3 regions of the Arthrobacter sp. RAF14 genome follow, and region 1 is predicted to be linked to each of the others. Evidence: riboswitches for the same ligand, from Rfam matches in the RefSeq annotation. Region 1 holds a riboswitch; each other region holds the start of a gene.

Region 1 (5,304 bases):
CATCCAGAACGTCGCTCGCGAAGTCGTGTTCGAGTCCTCCGAGGAAGCGGAGGCCATCGCCACTGCCGTCTCCGAGGCTCTGTCCTCCGGCGGCCAGCTCTCCCTGACCGATGACAAGGGCCGTCGCGTGATCATCCCGGCCGCGGTGCTCGGCTACGTCGAGATGGGCCCGGAAGAGCAGCGCCGCGTCGGTTTCGGCGCCCTGTAGGCAGCCATGCTGTCCCTGATCATCCCCGTCCTGCTCGTGGCGGCCGTCGGCGCGCTCGCCTGGGCCGTGAACCGGCAGCGCACCACGCTGGGGGCCGCGCTCCCGGCCGGCGCCGGCACCCTGGTCACCGCCCTGAGCTGGATCGTGTTCATCGCGCTCGGATTCGGGTACCTGCCCGGCGTGACGTGGATTCCCTGGATCGGTCCGCTGGTCCTCGGCATCGCGGCGTCGTTCGCGGTGTCCTGGATCCTCAGTTCGCGGCGGTCGGCCGAGGACGCCAAGGCACTGACGGAGATCCTCAAGGTCTGATCCTTTTCAGGCCCGACGCCGAGGGGCGCCTCCCGTACCGTTCAGGTGCGGGAGGCGCCCCTCGCTCGTTGCGGCACGGTCCGTCGCGTCCCCGCGCGTGCCGTCCGGTCCGCGCCGCGCCGGGGCACCGACGTCGGGCCCTCACCGCGGACCGGACCGGGCCCGCCCTGTCAGAGGAACTCGGCCCTGCCCTCCATGCTGGAGGAGGCCAGAGCGTGCTCACGCCGGGGAATACGTCCGGCCAGACGGGCGAGACGGCCTGCCGTCACGGCATGCCGGAAGGCCGTCGCCATGCGCACCGGGTCCTGCGCGCGGGTCACGGCCGTGGCCAGCAGGACCGCATCGCAGCCCAGCTCCATCGCCAGCGCCGCGTCCGAGGCGGTGCCGATCCCGGCGTCGAGCACCACGGGAACCGCAGCCCGCGAGACGATCACCTCGATGTTGTGCGGGTTCAGAATCCCCAGACCGGTGCCGATCGGAGCGCCCAGCGGCATGACGGCCGCGGCGCCCAGCTGCTCGAGCCGCAAGGCCAGCACCGGATCGTCATTCGTGTACGCGAACACCTTGAACCCGCGGGACACCAGCTGCTCCGTGGCGTCCACGAGCTCCACGGCATCGGGAAGCAGCGTGTGCTCGTCCGCGATGACCTCCAGCTTCACCCAGTCCGTCTCCAGCGCTTCCCGGGCCAGTTCCGCCGTCAGCACCGCGTCACGCGCCGTGAAACACCCGGCGGTGTTCGGCAGGACACGGATCCCCCGGTCCACCAGCAACTGGAAGAGCGATCCGCTCTGCGCGGGGCTGTACCGCCGCATCGCCACGGTGGTGAGCTCGGTTCCGGACGCCACCAGCGCGGCGCCCAGACCATCCAGGCTCGGCGCGCCGCCCGTGCCCATGATGAGCCGGGAACCCAGCTCCACCCCGTCCACCACCAGGGGATCCAGTCCCTGGTCCTGCAAGATCTCCGTCATCTCAGCCTCCCTGCACCGCAGTCACGAGTTCCAGCTCATCGCCGTCCTGCAAGGCGGTGCCCGACCACAGGCTCCGCGGGATCACGGTGGAGTTCCGGGCCACCGCCATCCCCACACGGCGCCCGTCCGCCGCGCGGCCGTCCGCCAGGATCTCGCGGCCCGTCACCTGGGTGACCAGGACCGCCACGGTGGCGTCCTCCCCCACGGCGCGCTGTTCGCCGTTCACGGTGATGTTCATGCGTGAGCCTCCACAGTCGTCTCCTTCAGAAGTGCCGGGCTGAACCGGTCCGGCCGGAAGGCCGCCCAGCGCCCGTCGTCATGTCCATCGAGCAGATGCAGAACCGCCCGTGCCGCCACCGGCGTCAGCAGGACGCCATGGCGGAAGAATCCGGTGGCGATGACCAGACCGGCCACCTCGCCGCCCCCGACGGAGGCCACCCGGCCGAGCAGGGGTGCATTGTCCGGCGTCCCGGGCCGCGCCCGCGCCGTGATCTCATCGAGCTCGAGTTCCGCCACGGCGGGGACCAGCAACTGCGCGTCGCGGAGGAGCTGGTGCACCCCACCGGCGGAGACTCCGGACTGCCCATCCTCCCGCTGGGTCGCCCCGATCACCACGGTGCCGTCCTCGCGGGGCACCAGATAGACGGGTACCCCGCGGACCGAGCCGCGCACCGTCGCGGTCAGGAAGGGCCGCAGCTGTTCCGGCACCCGCAGCCGGAGGATGTCCCCGTGCACCGGGCGCAGGGGCAGATCGAGCCCGTCCGGCAACCCCCGCAGCTCAGGCGATGCGAGGCCGTTGGCCACCACGACCTCGACCGCAGTGACAACACGGCCGGAGGCGAGCAGCACCCCCGTCACCCGGTCGGCGGAAGCGCCGCCGTCGTCGTCGTTCGCCGACCAGCGCAGAGCTTCCGCACGTTCCTCCACGACCGTCCCGCCCGCCTGGCGGAAGGCCTCCAGCATCCTGGCGTGCAGGACTCGCGGGTCCACCTGGTGGTCGCCGGGGGTGAGGAAGGCCCCGGACAGCTGGGGTGAAAGCAGCGGCTCCATCCGGCGGGCCTCCCGGAGCGGGACCGCCTGGACGTCGAGGCCGTGCGCCCGCTGAACCGCTTGCAGATCCGCGAGCGCGGCCCGGTCGGCGGCGTCGAACCCCACCACGAGCGTGGGTGTGGCCCGGTACCCGCTGAGAGGCCCGAAAGGCGCGGCGAAGCCCTCCCAGAGCGCTGCCGATTCGAGCGTCAGGGTGAGGAGGTTCTCCTCCTGATAGTGGTATTCGCTGACCGGGGCCAGCATGCCGGCGGCGGCGAATGTCGCGCCCCGGGCGGGTGAGGGATCGATGAGGGTCACCCGGCGACCGGACCGGAGGAGCGTCCACGCGATGCCCAGTCCCACGATGCCCGCGCCGATCACCGCGGCGTCGGCCGTCTCCTGGTCCATGCTCCTCGTCCTTCCCTACGCCGGTGCTAACCGGATCAGGTGTGGCGGTCGGCGCTCAAGCCCTCTCAGCCGGCGAATATGACCATCCGCTCCGGCTCCCGCAGTACCGCTCCAGTGTAGAGGAACTAGGCTGAAGCCCATGGTTAACCGAGCAAATGCGACAGCGTCTCTGACCGCCGCGCGGCTGTACGTCTGCACCGATTCACGAGCCGGTCGCGGCGATTTCGCGGACTTCGTCGATGCCGCGTACACCGGCGGCGTGGACATCATCCAGCTGCGGGACAAGGCCATCGAAGCCGCCGAGGAACTCGAGCTCCTCGCCGTGCTGCGGGAGGCGGCCGAACGGCATGGGAAGCTCTGGGCCGTGAACGACCGCGCGGACATCGCCCGTCTGTCCGGCAGCCCGGTGCTGCACCTCGGCCAGAAGGATCTCCCGCTGCCCGCCGCGCGGTCCTTGCTGGGCGACGACGTCGTGCTGGGCCTTTCGAGCCATGCGCCGGAGCAGGTGGACACCGCCCTCGCTGCCGCGGCCCGCGGCGAGACCGACTACTTCTGCGTGGGGCCGCTCTGGGCGACGCCCACCAAGCCCGGCCGCGCCGGGGTGGGCCTCGACCTGGTCCGCTATGCGGCGGGCACCGGCACCACCGTGCCGTGGTTCGCCATCGGCGGCATCGACCACGCGAACGTGGCCCAGGTGGTCGAGGCCGGAGCGCGCCGCGTGGTGGTGGTCCGCGCCGTCACCGAGGCCTCCGATCCCGCCGATGCCGCGCGGCGCCTGCTGGCCGAGCTGCCGGACGCCTGACCTCTCCGTTAAACGCCACGGCCCCTGTCCTCTTCTCGCGAAGGGCAGGGGCCGTGGCGTTGCAGTACGGGGACTACTGGATCTCGTACTTCATGCCCTCGGGTTTGCTGGGCATGGCGCACAGCACGATGAGGATGATGCCACCCACATACGGGATGAGCGACAGGAAGAACATCGGGCCGGGGAAGCCCGCGTCGTGCAGACGGCGCCACGCGACGGCGATGAACGGCACCAGGAGCGCCAGGCTGATGATGCCGCCGATGATCATGAGGATGGTGCCGAACACCATGGTGCCGGTGAAGGCGACATCCGACGACGAGCTGTAGCCGGTGGAGGAATCCGAATACGCGGACTGGGAGACCAGACCACCGATGAGGAGGCCGTAGCCGATGCCGACGGGGATACCCGCGACGAGAGCCTGGAAGAGGTACCAGAACCAGAACTCGCTGCGGCTGGCACGGCCCTTGAAGTTGGCGTAGTTGGCGAAGCCCATCTTGATGGCCTGCGAGAACCCTACGCTCGGGCGCGGGACGTAGGGCGGGTAGAGGCCACCGCTGTACGCGGGCTGGCCGTAGGGGCTGGCGGGCTGCTGCTGGTAGCCCTGCTGGCCGTACTGGGGGGCCGGCGGGGCCTGCGGCGGCTGCTGGCCGTACTGGGGCGCCTGAGGAGGCTGCTGACCGTAGTTCGGCTGCTGCGGCTGACCGCCGTTGTTGTTCTGCCAATCGGGTTGTTGCGTCATGGTCCTGTTCTTTCCATCACTGGGTGCGCTTGATGCTTCCTTAACGTACAGTCTCCACCACATGCTCGTGGGGCTCAATGGGGAAAACTCCCCATTGAACAGGGTCAATAGCCGTATTTCATCCCTTCCGGGCTGCTTTCCATGGCCAGGAGCGCCAGGACGACCACCGAACCGAACGGCGCGAGGCTCAGCAGGATGAACCAGCCGCTGTACCCGGCGTCGTGCAGGCGGCGCACCCTGAGCGCAAGTCCCGGGATCAGAAGGGCCAGCGCCACGAGGATGAAGAGGATGGACAGGACGATTCCGGCCACCAGGGGCGCGCTCCACACGACATCGAGGTCCCGGCTGCGATACCCGGTCCGCGAGGAGTCCGACAGCACCCCGCCCAGCGAGGTCATGAAGCCCAGGAAGACCAGGAAGTACGCCAGGTAGCCCAGGATCCCGAGCACCAGGTACTCGAAGACGAACCACCACCAGAACTCCGAGTTGACGGCCCGGCCGTTGAAGTTGGCGTAGTTGCGGAAGCCCGACTTGATCGCGTCCGCGAATCCGACCTTCGGGCGCATCACAAACGGAGCGGCCTGGCCCCACCCCGGCCCCCACCCTTGTGGCTGGCCGGGCTGCGGCTGCCAGGGTGCCTGCTGTGCACCCTGCGGCGGCTGCCCGCCCGGTGGCCACGGCGCACCGCCCTGCGGCAAGGGCTGCGGCTGAGGCTGCGCGGGTCCCGGCGGAACGTGAACGGGCCCGGGTGGATACTGAGGGTTCTCGCCTGGATGACTCGGAGGCTGGCTCATGGTCTCCCCTTCACTGATGCGGTCGTGTTCTCCGTCAGTCTGTCCCA
Region 2 (5,304 bases), 330 kb from region 1:
ATGTCCGCCATCTCAAGCTCCTGCTCCCCCTGGGTGTGCACGGCCTGAGCGGCCAGGGAACACAGCTGCTCCACTTCGAAATCACTGATGCCGGGAATCCTGAGAGCGGACCCGTCGGGGGCCGCACCTCCGGACAAAGCCTTGGCCCGCTGGAGGGCCTCCTGGTGCGTGGCGATGAAGACCTCTACGAAAGCGTTCGACTGGCTCATGTCATCCTCGGGTTCGTCGGTGGCGCTGGCGGGCTGCCGGTTCTCCAGGACCGCTGGAGCCGGATGGCTTCAGGCTATCCCACCGCGACGCGCACCTGGTTGCGCCACGGGTCTTCGAAGCGCAATTCCGCGCCGGTGTGGTGATGCGTCACCCCGGCGACGCGGAGGCGGTCGGCGAGCGCCGCGACGTCGTCGTCGGCCGGGACCCGGATGAGCACCTCACCCAAGCCCAGTGTGTCCTTGCGCGGGCCGGCGCCGCGGCTGTTCCAGACGTTCATGGCCATGTGGTGGTGGTAGCCGCCCGCGGAGACGAACAGCGCACTGTTCCCGATCTCCGCGGTGCGCTCGAAGCCCAGCGTGTCCACGTAGAAACGCGCGGCCGTTGCGACATCGCCCACCTGCAGATGCACGTGCCCGACGTCGGCACGCGCCTGCCGCTGCTGCTGCAGTGCCGCTTCGCTCAGGTGCTCGCCGAGGTAACCGTTGGGATCCAGGGGCAGAGAGTCCATGACGACGGTACTGCCCTCCCAGGACCATTCGCTGCGCGGGCGGTCGTAGTACAGCTCGATGCCGTTGCCTTCGGGGTCACCGAAGTAGAACGCCTGGCTGACCAAGTGGTCCGCGCTGCCCTGGAAGAGCCGCGCGTCATAGGAGGCCGCCGTGGCCAGGGTGGCGGCGAGTGAGGCCTGGTCTTCGAAGAGGAGTGCCGTGTGGAAGAGACCGGCCTCTCCCCTGCCCGGCAGCTGAAGGCCGGCGGCGGGGGCCAGGTGCACCAGGGTGGACGTCCCGCGGCCCAGCGCGAGCCCGCCGTCCTGCTCCGCGAGAACTTCCAGGCCGAGCGCGCGCTGATAGTAGTCGCTCATGAGGTTCATGTCGGCGACCTTGAGCATGACCGTTCCCATGCTGAGATCGGCGGGAAGGAGGTCCTGGGACTGCGGAAGCGAAGTGTTCATACCCTTAAAATTACTTGAAGCTTCAATTTATTCCATACCGGCGACGCGGTGATCCCCCGGAAGGTCGCCATTGAGGACCACTCGGCGGGGTGCGGCGAGAGTTCCCAGGTTCCGCCGCGGATCCTGCGCGTACAACACGACGTCGGCCGGGGCGCCCTCTTCCAGGTTCTCCGCACCCAGCCATTCCCGCGCGGACCAGCAGGCGGCGTCCAGCGCCGTCACCGAAGGAAGGCCCGCCCGGTGCAGCTCCGCGACCTCGTCCGCGATCCGGCCATGGGCGATCACGCTGCCCGCATCCGTGCCGGCGAAGACCTGCACTCCCGCAGCGTAGGCTCGCGCCACATTGTCATAGCGCCGTTCCCACAGAGCGTGCATGTGCGCCGCGTACACGGGGAACTTCGGCTGGGCTTGAGCCACGATGTCCGGGAACGTGGCGATGTTGACCAGGGTGGGGACGATCGGGATGCCCGCTTCGACCAGCTGCGGCAGATGCTCGGGCTGCAGTCCCGTGGCGTGTTCGATGCAGTCGATGCCGGCCGCGATCACGTCGTCCAGGACCTCCTCGCCGAAGCAGTGCGCCGTCACGCGGGCCCCTTCTTCGTGGGCCGCGGCGATCGCCTCCGCCACCAGCTCGGCCGGGAACGACGGGCGAAGATCCCCGGCGTCGCGGTCGATCCAGTCACCCACCAGCTTCACCCAGCCCCTCGGGTCCGCGGCCACGGACAATCGGGCCTGCTCACGCACCGTCGCCACCAGATCCCGGTCCTCGACCTCGAGAGCGAGGCCGCGCAGGTAACGGCGGGAAGCCGCGACATGACGCGCGGCCCGGATGATGTGCGGCGCGTCCGCACGGCCGGTCAGCCAGCGCGTGTCGGCCGGGGACCCGGCGTCGCGCACCAGGAGCGTTCCCGCGGCCAGATCTGCACGTGCCTGCGCCAGCGTGGTGGGCTCATCCGCAGCGCCACCGGCCACCAGGCCGATGTGGCAATGCGCGTCCACCAGCCCGGGAACCACCCAGCCGTCCAGAGTGAGGTCCGGTTCCACCGCAGGCATGCAGAAGGTCAGCCGCCCGTCCACGGACCAGAGTCCGAGCGCTTCATCGTCCGGTCCGAGCAGAACGGGACCCGTGAACTCGATGACTGGATGGCGTCGCATGTCCGGCATGGATTCAAGCGTAGGTCAGAGGGGCTCTGCACGGGAGATGACAGTCCGCACCACACGGTTCCGGGCCTCCGTCCCTGGGGTCGTGTTACGGTGTTCGCGACCACACGGGTGTCCCAGGAGGGGCTGAGATCGGACTGTCACTGTCCGGACCGTAGAACCTGACCGGGTAATGCCGGCGAAGGAAGTGAGTACCGATGAAATCCTTGCAGCAATCCCCTGCCCACAGCCTGGAATTCCTCCCGGGAGACGACGGCATCGCCGTGCCCGTGACGAGTATCCGGCTGGAGGACTCCCCCGACGGGACGGCCAACGCGCCGTTCCAGGCCTACCGCACAGTGGGGCCGGGCAGCGAGCCCGAGCACGGACTACCGCCGCTGCGCGCAGAGTGGATCCATTCCCGTGACGACGTGCAGGAATATGTTGGCCGACGGCGTGATCTGCTCGACGACGGCCGCTCCGCCGCACGCCGTGGCGCCGCCTCCCAGGAGTGGCGAGGTGCGCAGCGCCCACCGCTCAGTGCACGGCCGGGCCGGCGGGTGACCCAGATGCACTACGCCCGCGCCGGGATCGTGACACCGGAGATGAGGTTCGTGGCGCTCCGTGAGAACTGCCCCGTGGAACTGGTCCGCTCCGAGCTGGCCGCCGGACGCGCGATCATCCCCGCCAACATCAACCACCCGGAATCCGAGCCGATGATCATCGGCAAGGCGTTCCTGGTCAAGATCAACGCGAACATCGGCAACTCCGCCGTCACGAGCTCCATCGCCGAGGAAGTCGACAAGCTCCACTGGGCCACCCTCTGGGGCGCCGACACGGTCATGGATCTCTCCACCGGAGACGACATCCACACCACCCGCGAGTGGATCCTGCGGAACTCCCCCGTGCCGATCGGAACCGTGCCCATCTACCAGGCGCTGGAGAAGGTCAACGGGGACGCCTCGGCGCTCACCTGGGAGGTCTTCCGGGACACCGTGATCGAACAGTGCGAGCAAGGCGTGGACTACATGACCATCCACGCCGGAGTGCTCCTGCGGTACGTGCCGCTCACGGCGGACCGCGTCACCGGGATCGTGTCCCGCGGCGGATCCATCATGGCCGGCTGGTGCCTGGCGCACCACCAGGAGAACTTCCTGTACACGCACTTCGACGAACTCTGTGAGATCTTCGCGCAGTACGACGTCGCGTTCTCCCTGGGTGACGGGCTGCGGCCCGGATCCACCGCGGATGCCAACGACGCCGCACAGTTCGCCGAACTGGACACGCTCGCCGAACTGACCAAGCGGGCGTGGGAGTACGACGTGCAGGTGATGGTGGAAGGACCGGGGCACATCCCGTTCCACCTGGTCCGCGAGAATGTGGGGCGCCAGCAGGAACTCTGCGACGGGGCGCCGTTCTATACACTCGGTCCGCTCGTGACCGATGTGGCGCCGGGCTACGACCACATCACTTCGGCCATCGGAGCCACCGAGATCGCCCGTTATGGCACCGCGATGCTCTGCTACGTCACGCCCAAGGAGCATCTGGGCCTGCCGAACAAGGACGATGTGAAGACCGGCGTCATCACCTACAAGATCGCCGCCCACGCGGCGGACCTCGCCAAGGGGCACCCCGGAGCGCACGAGCGCGACGACGCCCTCTCCAAGGCACGGTTCGAATTCCGCTGGCGGGACCAGTTCTCGCTGTCCCTGGATCCGGCCACCGCCGAAGCGTTCCACGATGAGACGCTGCCCGCGGAGCCGGCCAAGACGGCGCATTTCTGCTCGATGTGCGGCCCGAAGTTCTGCTCGATGCGCATCTCCCAGGACATCCGCAACGAGTTCGGTTCCCGCGACGCCCAGGAAGCGAAGGTAGAGGAGGCCCTGGCGGGGATGGCCGCGAAGAGCCGGGAATTCCTGGCCCAGGGCGCCAAGGTCTACGTGGAATCGATCCCGGTCGGGGCGCCGAAGGACTGAGGTTCACGATTGCGGGGTCACATGATGCCGGATGTTCCGCCCGGAACCGGCATGAAGTGACCCCGCAACGTGGTTGTCAGGCGGTCCTGCTCAGGCGGTCCTGCGGAGGAAGTCCTTGATGGCGGCGGCGCCCTCGGCGGAGTCCTGGGGCCGGTGGCCGCCGGGAGCCACGACGTGTTCCGCCCCGGATTCCGCCAGGACCCGGGCAGTGCGTTCATAGGCCGGTTCCCAGCCGCCGGAGACCACGAGCATGGGGACACCCGGGATGATCGCGCCTTCGGCCCCCTGCGGCTGCCGGGCGGTGAGCTCCGGCAGCCAGGGCTCGCACAGGACCAGTGCGCGCACCAGAGACGGATGTTCGACGGCGGCCCGCACGGCCGCCGTCGAACCCTCGCCGTGCGAGACGAGCACCGACGGAACGCCATCCACGGTCTCAAGGATGGTCTCCACGTCGAGAGCACGGCCGTCCGGCTGCCTCAGGAACAGAGCATCGAACTCCAAGGCCAGGCCGTGCTGCCGCGGCCAGGCGGCCGCCCCGGACGCCTCACGCCCGGGGACGAAGACCACCCGGGCCAGCGCGCCGGTGCTGTTCAGGACCAAACCCTATTTGCCCAGGAACTTCTCGAAGCCCTTGGGGAGCTCCATGCTGGACGGGTCGAAGTCCTGTGCCTGCTGACCGAAAGCCGCGCCGGACGGGGCACGGTTCGCCCGCCGGGCCTCGGCCTCGCGCAGCTCCTGCGCGGCCTTGGCCGGGTTGCCGGAACGGACCTTCTTCTTCCCGGCGTTCTTCTTGGCCGCCTTGCGTGCCGTGCCGCCGCCGGCGCCCATGGACATGCCGGGCATCCCCGGCATACCGCCCTGCGCCATCTTCTTCATCATCTTCTGGGCCTGACCGAAACGCTCCAGAAGACCGTTGACCTCGGAGACGTGCACACCGGAACCGCGGGCGATGCGGGCGCGGCGCGAACCGTTGATGATCTTGGGGGCCACGCGCTCGTGCGGCGTCATGGACCGGACCATCGCCTC
Region 3 (5,304 bases), on a different contig from region 1:
CGTCGTGGGTCACGGAAAGGATCGAGACGCCGTCCCGGAGCAGTTCCAGCAGCAGCGAACCCAGCTCGGCCCAGGTGCGGGCATCCTGCCCGAAGGTGGGTTCGTCGAGGACCAGGAGACGCGGGTGGGCGGCCAGCACGGTCGCGACGGACAGCCGCCGCTTCTCACCTCCGGAGAGGGTGTACGGATTGGCGTCGGCCAGCCCGTCGAGCCGGAGACGATGCAGCAGTTCGTCCACCCGTTCCTCCCCGCGGCCGAGCTGCCGGGGGCCGAACCGCAGCTCGTCGAGCACGGTTCCGGTGACGAACTGGTGCTCGGGTTCCTGGAACACCGTCCCGATCCGCGTGATCAGTTCCTTCGCCTTCCAGCGGTATGGCTCGGGACGCCGGGGCACGGCCTCCCCCGCGGCCAGCAGCTCGGACGAACCGACGACGGCGCCCGCGGCCGGGGTAAGCAGGCCCGCCAGCGTGAGGGCCAGGGTCGATTTGCCCACGCCGTTGGGTCCGGTCACCGAGAGCGCGCGGCCGGCCCGGAGATCCAGCTCGACGCCGCTCAGCACGGGCGCGGCCTTCCGGGACCCGAAACCGCGGCGCGAGACCGCGGCCCGGCTCACCGCCAGGTCCCTGGCCTCCAGAAGCACGACGTCGCCGGACGAGGAGAGGGGAGAAGACGAGGACGAAGGCATTCCGGCACCGGGCGCCGCACCCGTCAGCACCGGAACCCGGCCGGGGATCCAGACTCCCTGGGCCGCCAGGGCCTCGCCCTGGGATTCGAGGACGGTGTCGGGATCACCCGAGGCCACCATCCCGGACGGCCCGTCGGGCCCTGCCCCGAGGACCACCACGCGGTCCACGGCGTCCTTCCAGACCTCCACCCGGTGCTCCACCACGAGCAGCGTCGCGCCTGAGGCGGTCACCGCACGGATCACCGCGTCCCGGACCTCCAGCACGCCGGCGGGATCGAGGTTGGCGGTGGGCTCGTCCAACAGGACCAGTCCGGGACGCATGGCGAGCACCCCGGCGAGCGCCAGGCGCTGCTTCTGGCCGCCGGACAGGGCGTGCGTCGGGTGGTCCAGCGGCAGGGACCCGAGCCCGACATCCTCCAGGGCCTGGCGTACGCGGGGCCAGATCTCGGCGGGAGGCACCGCGAGGTTCTCCGCGCCGAAGGCCACGTCGTCGCCCACCCTGCCGAGCACCACCTGGGTCTCCGGATCCTGCTGCACCAATCCGGCCCGGCCCCGGGCGTCGCGGGGAGAGCGGCCGTCGATCAGCAGCGCGCCGGACTCGTCGGCGTCGTCGTCCTCCGCCGAGCCGAGAACACCGGCCAGGGCGTGCAGCAGCGTCGACTTGCCCGCGCCGGACGGACCCAGCAGGAGGACTTTCTCCCCCGGTTCCAGGTCCAGGTCGAGCCCGGCCACGGCGGCGCGGCTGCGCCCGCCATGCCGCCAGCCCCAGTCGCGGGCCGTGACCCGGGCCGGGGTCACGGCGCTGGCGAAAGAGGCCATGCTCAGCCGAAGACCGGCTCGGCACCGGCCTTGCGGGACGCGAAGGAGGACAGGGCGCCGGTCCGGGCCAGGCCTCGCGTGGCCACCCAGGAGACGGCGCCCGCGATCACGGCGCCGGAGATGATGCAGAAGAGGATGTAGAGGAACTTGGCGGTGCCGTCGTAGGCGATGTTCCAGCCCCAGGGCAGGAAGCAGTCGTTGAGGCCGCAGAACAGGCCGGAGGCCGCGCCCGCCAGCACGGCGGTGGGCAGGTTGAACTTCCGGTAGAGGAACGCGGCGAAGATCAGCTCCGCGCCGAGGCCCTGCAGCAGCCCGGAGATCAGCACGGTGAGGCCGTACTGCGATCCCATGATGAGCTCACCGCTCGCGGCGACGGCCTCGCAGAAGAGAGCGGCGCCGGGCTTGCGGATGATGAGCCCGCCGAGCACGGCCGGGATCATCCAGCCACCGGCGTAGAGGCCGGAAAGCGGGGCGTAGGCGGCGGTCAGCGGGGTGATCAGGTTCGCGCCCTGGGACCAGGCCCAGAACAGCACGCCCCCGGCCACGGCGATCAGCGCCGCCACCACGATGTCCACCACGCGCCAGCCACGACGCTGCGCAATAGCCTGAGTAGTCATTGTCATCCTCCTGGGATTACAGGAGGGGAGGTGCCCGGAGGCACGTTCTGAGATGCTCGACTCCCTAGCGCCGGTACTAGCCGGATCAGGTTCGAGGGTCTGCGGTTGCTCCGCACTCTCAGCGCCCACACACCCTGCGGTGGCGGCGCTCCCCTGTCGTTCGTTGTGTCACTCAGTTTATACCCGCCCGACAACGCCGGCGGAGGCTCCGCTGTCACATTCCCGGGGTGCGGGGGCGGGGTGAGCCCGGGCCGGCGCCGGGCGGGCTGGGGCACCGGAGTCGGGGCGGGGTCCGGGTGCGCTCCCCGCCCACCGCGCACCCCGCCGACCGCGCACTCCACCCACTCGTGAGTCCGCTATGGAGGGGGTGAGTTCGCTACAACTGGTAGCGAACTCACCCCATCCATAGCGGACTCGGCATCGCTCGGCGCACGATCGCCCACATTCGGCGCCCCGTGCCCGTGCCCGTGCCCGTGCCCGTGCCCGTGCAACCCAACTCTGCCCCGCGCCCGCACCATCTCACCTCCCCCCGCGCCACCCCCGGTCCACGGCACCGAGGAACCGCTCGCCCCCTGTTGCCCGCCTCACGAAACTTGGCCCCCTCACGACGCGCTCGTTAGGCTCACTCGCAAGCCGAACGTGACGATGGAAGAAGACTGATGCGCAGCCAGAAGCCCGGATCGACCGCCAAGACCCTCCTCGCCTCGCTGTCCCTGGTCGTCGCGGCCGGGATGCTGGGAGCCTGCGCGGCGCCGTCGTCGTCGAGCGCTCCGGTGCCGTCCGCGAGCGCAGCCGGCACCGCACCGGCCACGCCATCCGCGGCGCTCATGGCGAAACTGGTTCCCACGGACGCCCGGACCCTCACCGATCCGGCGAAGCCCAAGACGACCCTGGTGCTCTTCACCGATTACCAGTGCCCGTACTGCGCCAAGATGGACACTCTGATCGAGCGCGCCACGAAGGAATACGGTTCGCAGGTGCGGATCGTGGTGCGCAACTTCCCGCTGCCCATGCACCAGAACGCGCCGCTGGCGGCGAAGGCCGTGGAGGCCGCGGCCGAACAGGGCGCCCTGGAGAAGATGGGCCACCTCGTGTTCAGCAAGCAGGCCGACTGGGCCAAGTCCACCTCCGGCCAGGCCGAGACCTTCACGGGGTACGCCCGCAAGCTGGGCCTGAACATGGACCGCTTCAACAAGGACTTCACCTCCCCGGCCATCGCGAACCGCGTCCAGCGCGACCTCGACGACGCCAAGGAGCTCGGCCTCCGCGGCACCCCGTCCCTGGTGCTGGAGGGTCAGCTGCTGCCGGTCGATTCGAGCGACTACAACACCCTGAAGGCACCGCTGGACGAGGTTCTGGGGAAGTGATCTCCCCCTCAACATTGCACTCGGTCCCCTAATTGCACTGGGTGCACAAATTGCCGTAGCATGAAACCATGGACTCCACCACCTTCCTGGACGGAACTCCACCGGATCATCCCCACGGCGGCTCCGCGGAGGAGAAGACGTCCCGCCGCGAGCTCAACAAGCAGGCCACCCGTGCAGCCATCATCGAGGCCGCGGTCAGCCTGCTCTCCGAGAACGGCCTGGGCAACTTCACGGCGGAGGACCTGGCCGACGCCGTCGGCATCTCCCGCCGCACCTTCTTCAACTACTTCCCGAGCCCCGAAGCCGCGCTGGCGGCCACCGTCCAGAACTTCCTGGACGGCGCCATCGAGGAATTCCGCCAGCGCCCCGGGGACGAGACCATCCTGGACTCCGCCATCGCCGCGGTCGTGGCCCTCGTGGAGCCCGGCTCGCTCTCCCGCATGGCGCGGGTCTGCCTGCTGACCGAGAATCAGCCGCAGGTCCAGCGCTGGCAGCTGCTGGCCTGGGATGACGCCACCAGCAAGCTCAGCGCCGCCGCCGTCGAACGTCTGGGAACCGAAGCGGACCCCTTCTTCGTCAGAACCATGGTGGGCGCCATCATCGGCGCCGGGAAGGCCGCCATGGAGTACTGGCTGGAATGCGAGGCACCCCGCAGCGGCCTGGTGACCGACGCCCACAGCGCGGCGCTCCGGAGCCTCATCACCCAGGCACTCCAGCATCTCCGGAACGGCTTCGCCTGAGCGGCCACCCCCGGAACACCCAGAACCTCCCGAACACTCGCACTCCGCACCCGCACCACCGGCACCAACAAAGGCACAGACCATGGCACTCCTGCTCTACAGGCTCGGCAAGTTCTCCTACCGGCACCGCTGGTGGGTCGTCTCCTTCTGGCTCGTGGTGCTCCTGGCCGTCGGCGGCTCCGCCGCGCTGTTCAAGGGGCAGCTGACCAACGAGTTCAAGATCCCGGGGACCGAGACCCAGCGGGTCATCGACCACCTCAAGCAGGCGCTCCCCGAAGCAGCCGGCGGCACCGCTTCCGTCGTGTTCCAGAACAAGGACGGCAAGCCGTTCACGGACGAGCAGAAGAAGGCCGTCTCCGACGCGCTGAGCTCGCTGGACGGCACCTCGCAGGTCCAGTCCAGCGTCGACCCGTTCGCCACGCAGGCCGAGGTGGACGCCGCCCCGGCCAAGCTGGCCGCTGCGCAGAAGCAGCTCGACGCAGGCAAGGCCCAGCAGGAGGCCGGCAACAAGCAACTGGACGATGCCAAGAAACAGCTGGACACGGCCAAGGCGCAGGCGGCGGCTGCCCAGAACTCGGGCGTGCAGGTGCCGGCCGCCCAGGCCGAGGCGGCTGCCGCCCAGATCGCCGCCGCGGAGAAGGATTACAACGTCGGCCGCGCCAAGTCGGAGGCCGCAGCCAAGGAGCTCGCGACCCACCAGGCCGAGCTGGACCTCTCCAAGCGCAAGGCCGACGCGTCGCAGGGCATCCGTTTCGTCTCGAAGGACAACACGGTCGCCGTCGCGCAGATCAGCTTCAAGGGCACCCTGAGCGCCCTCTCCACCGAGGACCGGAACCACGTGGTGGACAGCCTGGTCGCCACGGAGAAGACCGGCCTCAACGTCTACCCGAGCAAGGAACTCTCCGAGGACCTCGGAAGCCTGGCCGGTCCGGCGGAGATCATCGGCCTCTGCGTGGCGGTGCTGGTCCTCATCATCATGCTCGGCACCCTGATCGCCGCGGGACTGCCGCTTCTCATGGCGGTCGCCGGGGTGGGCGTGGGTGTCGGCGGCACCATCGCGCTCTCCGGAGTCATCC

Evidence for each region. Region 1 has a riboswitch for thiamine pyrophosphate ahead of thiO (glycine oxidase ThiO). Riboswitches for the same ligand answer to the same signal wherever they lie in the genome.
Region 2: it holds a riboswitch for thiamine pyrophosphate, as region 1 does, so the genes downstream of both, thiC (phosphomethylpyrimidine synthase ThiC) here and thiO (glycine oxidase ThiO) in region 1, are expected to answer to the same signal.
Region 3: it holds a riboswitch for thiamine pyrophosphate, as region 1 does, so the genes downstream of both, AB4Y75_RS12775 (ECF transporter S component) here and thiO (glycine oxidase ThiO) in region 1, are expected to answer to the same signal.

Annotation. Positions count from the first base shown of each region.
Region 1 covers NZ_JBFREG010000001.1:662,859-668,162, reverse strand. The annotation lists gene AB4Y75_RS03200 (DUF3107 domain-containing protein) at 1-208, shown strand, start outside; gene AB4Y75_RS03195 (hypothetical protein) at 215-517, shown strand; gene AB4Y75_RS03190 (thiazole synthase) at 688-1,485, opposite strand; gene thiS (sulfur carrier protein ThiS) at 1,487-1,723, opposite strand; gene thiO (glycine oxidase ThiO) at 1,720-2,922, opposite strand; TPP riboswitch at 2,918-3,034, opposite strand; gene thiE (thiamine phosphate synthase) at 3,062-3,724, shown strand; gene AB4Y75_RS03170 (DUF805 domain-containing protein) at 3,798-4,463, opposite strand; gene AB4Y75_RS03165 (DUF805 domain-containing protein) at 4,568-5,029, opposite strand.
Region 2 covers NZ_JBFREG010000001.1:997,440-1,002,743, reverse strand. The annotation lists gene AB4Y75_RS04700 (hypothetical protein) at 1-209, opposite strand, end outside; gene AB4Y75_RS04695 (VOC family protein) at 284-1,162, opposite strand; gene AB4Y75_RS04690 (amidohydrolase family protein) at 1,190-2,317, opposite strand; TPP riboswitch at 2,421-2,527, shown strand; gene thiC (phosphomethylpyrimidine synthase ThiC) at 2,521-4,278, shown strand; gene AB4Y75_RS04680 (alpha/beta hydrolase) at 4,369-4,878, opposite strand; gene ffh (signal recognition particle protein) at 4,882-5,304, opposite strand, start outside.
Region 3 covers NZ_JBFREG010000005.1:101,400-106,703, reverse strand. The annotation lists gene AB4Y75_RS12780 (ABC transporter ATP-binding protein) at 1-1,504, opposite strand, end outside; gene AB4Y75_RS12775 (ECF transporter S component) at 1,507-2,121, opposite strand; TPP riboswitch at 2,166-2,286, opposite strand; gene AB4Y75_RS12770 (DsbA family protein) at 2,781-3,488, shown strand; gene AB4Y75_RS12765 (TetR family transcriptional regulator) at 3,557-4,228, shown strand; gene AB4Y75_RS12760 (MMPL family transporter) at 4,311-5,304, shown strand, end outside.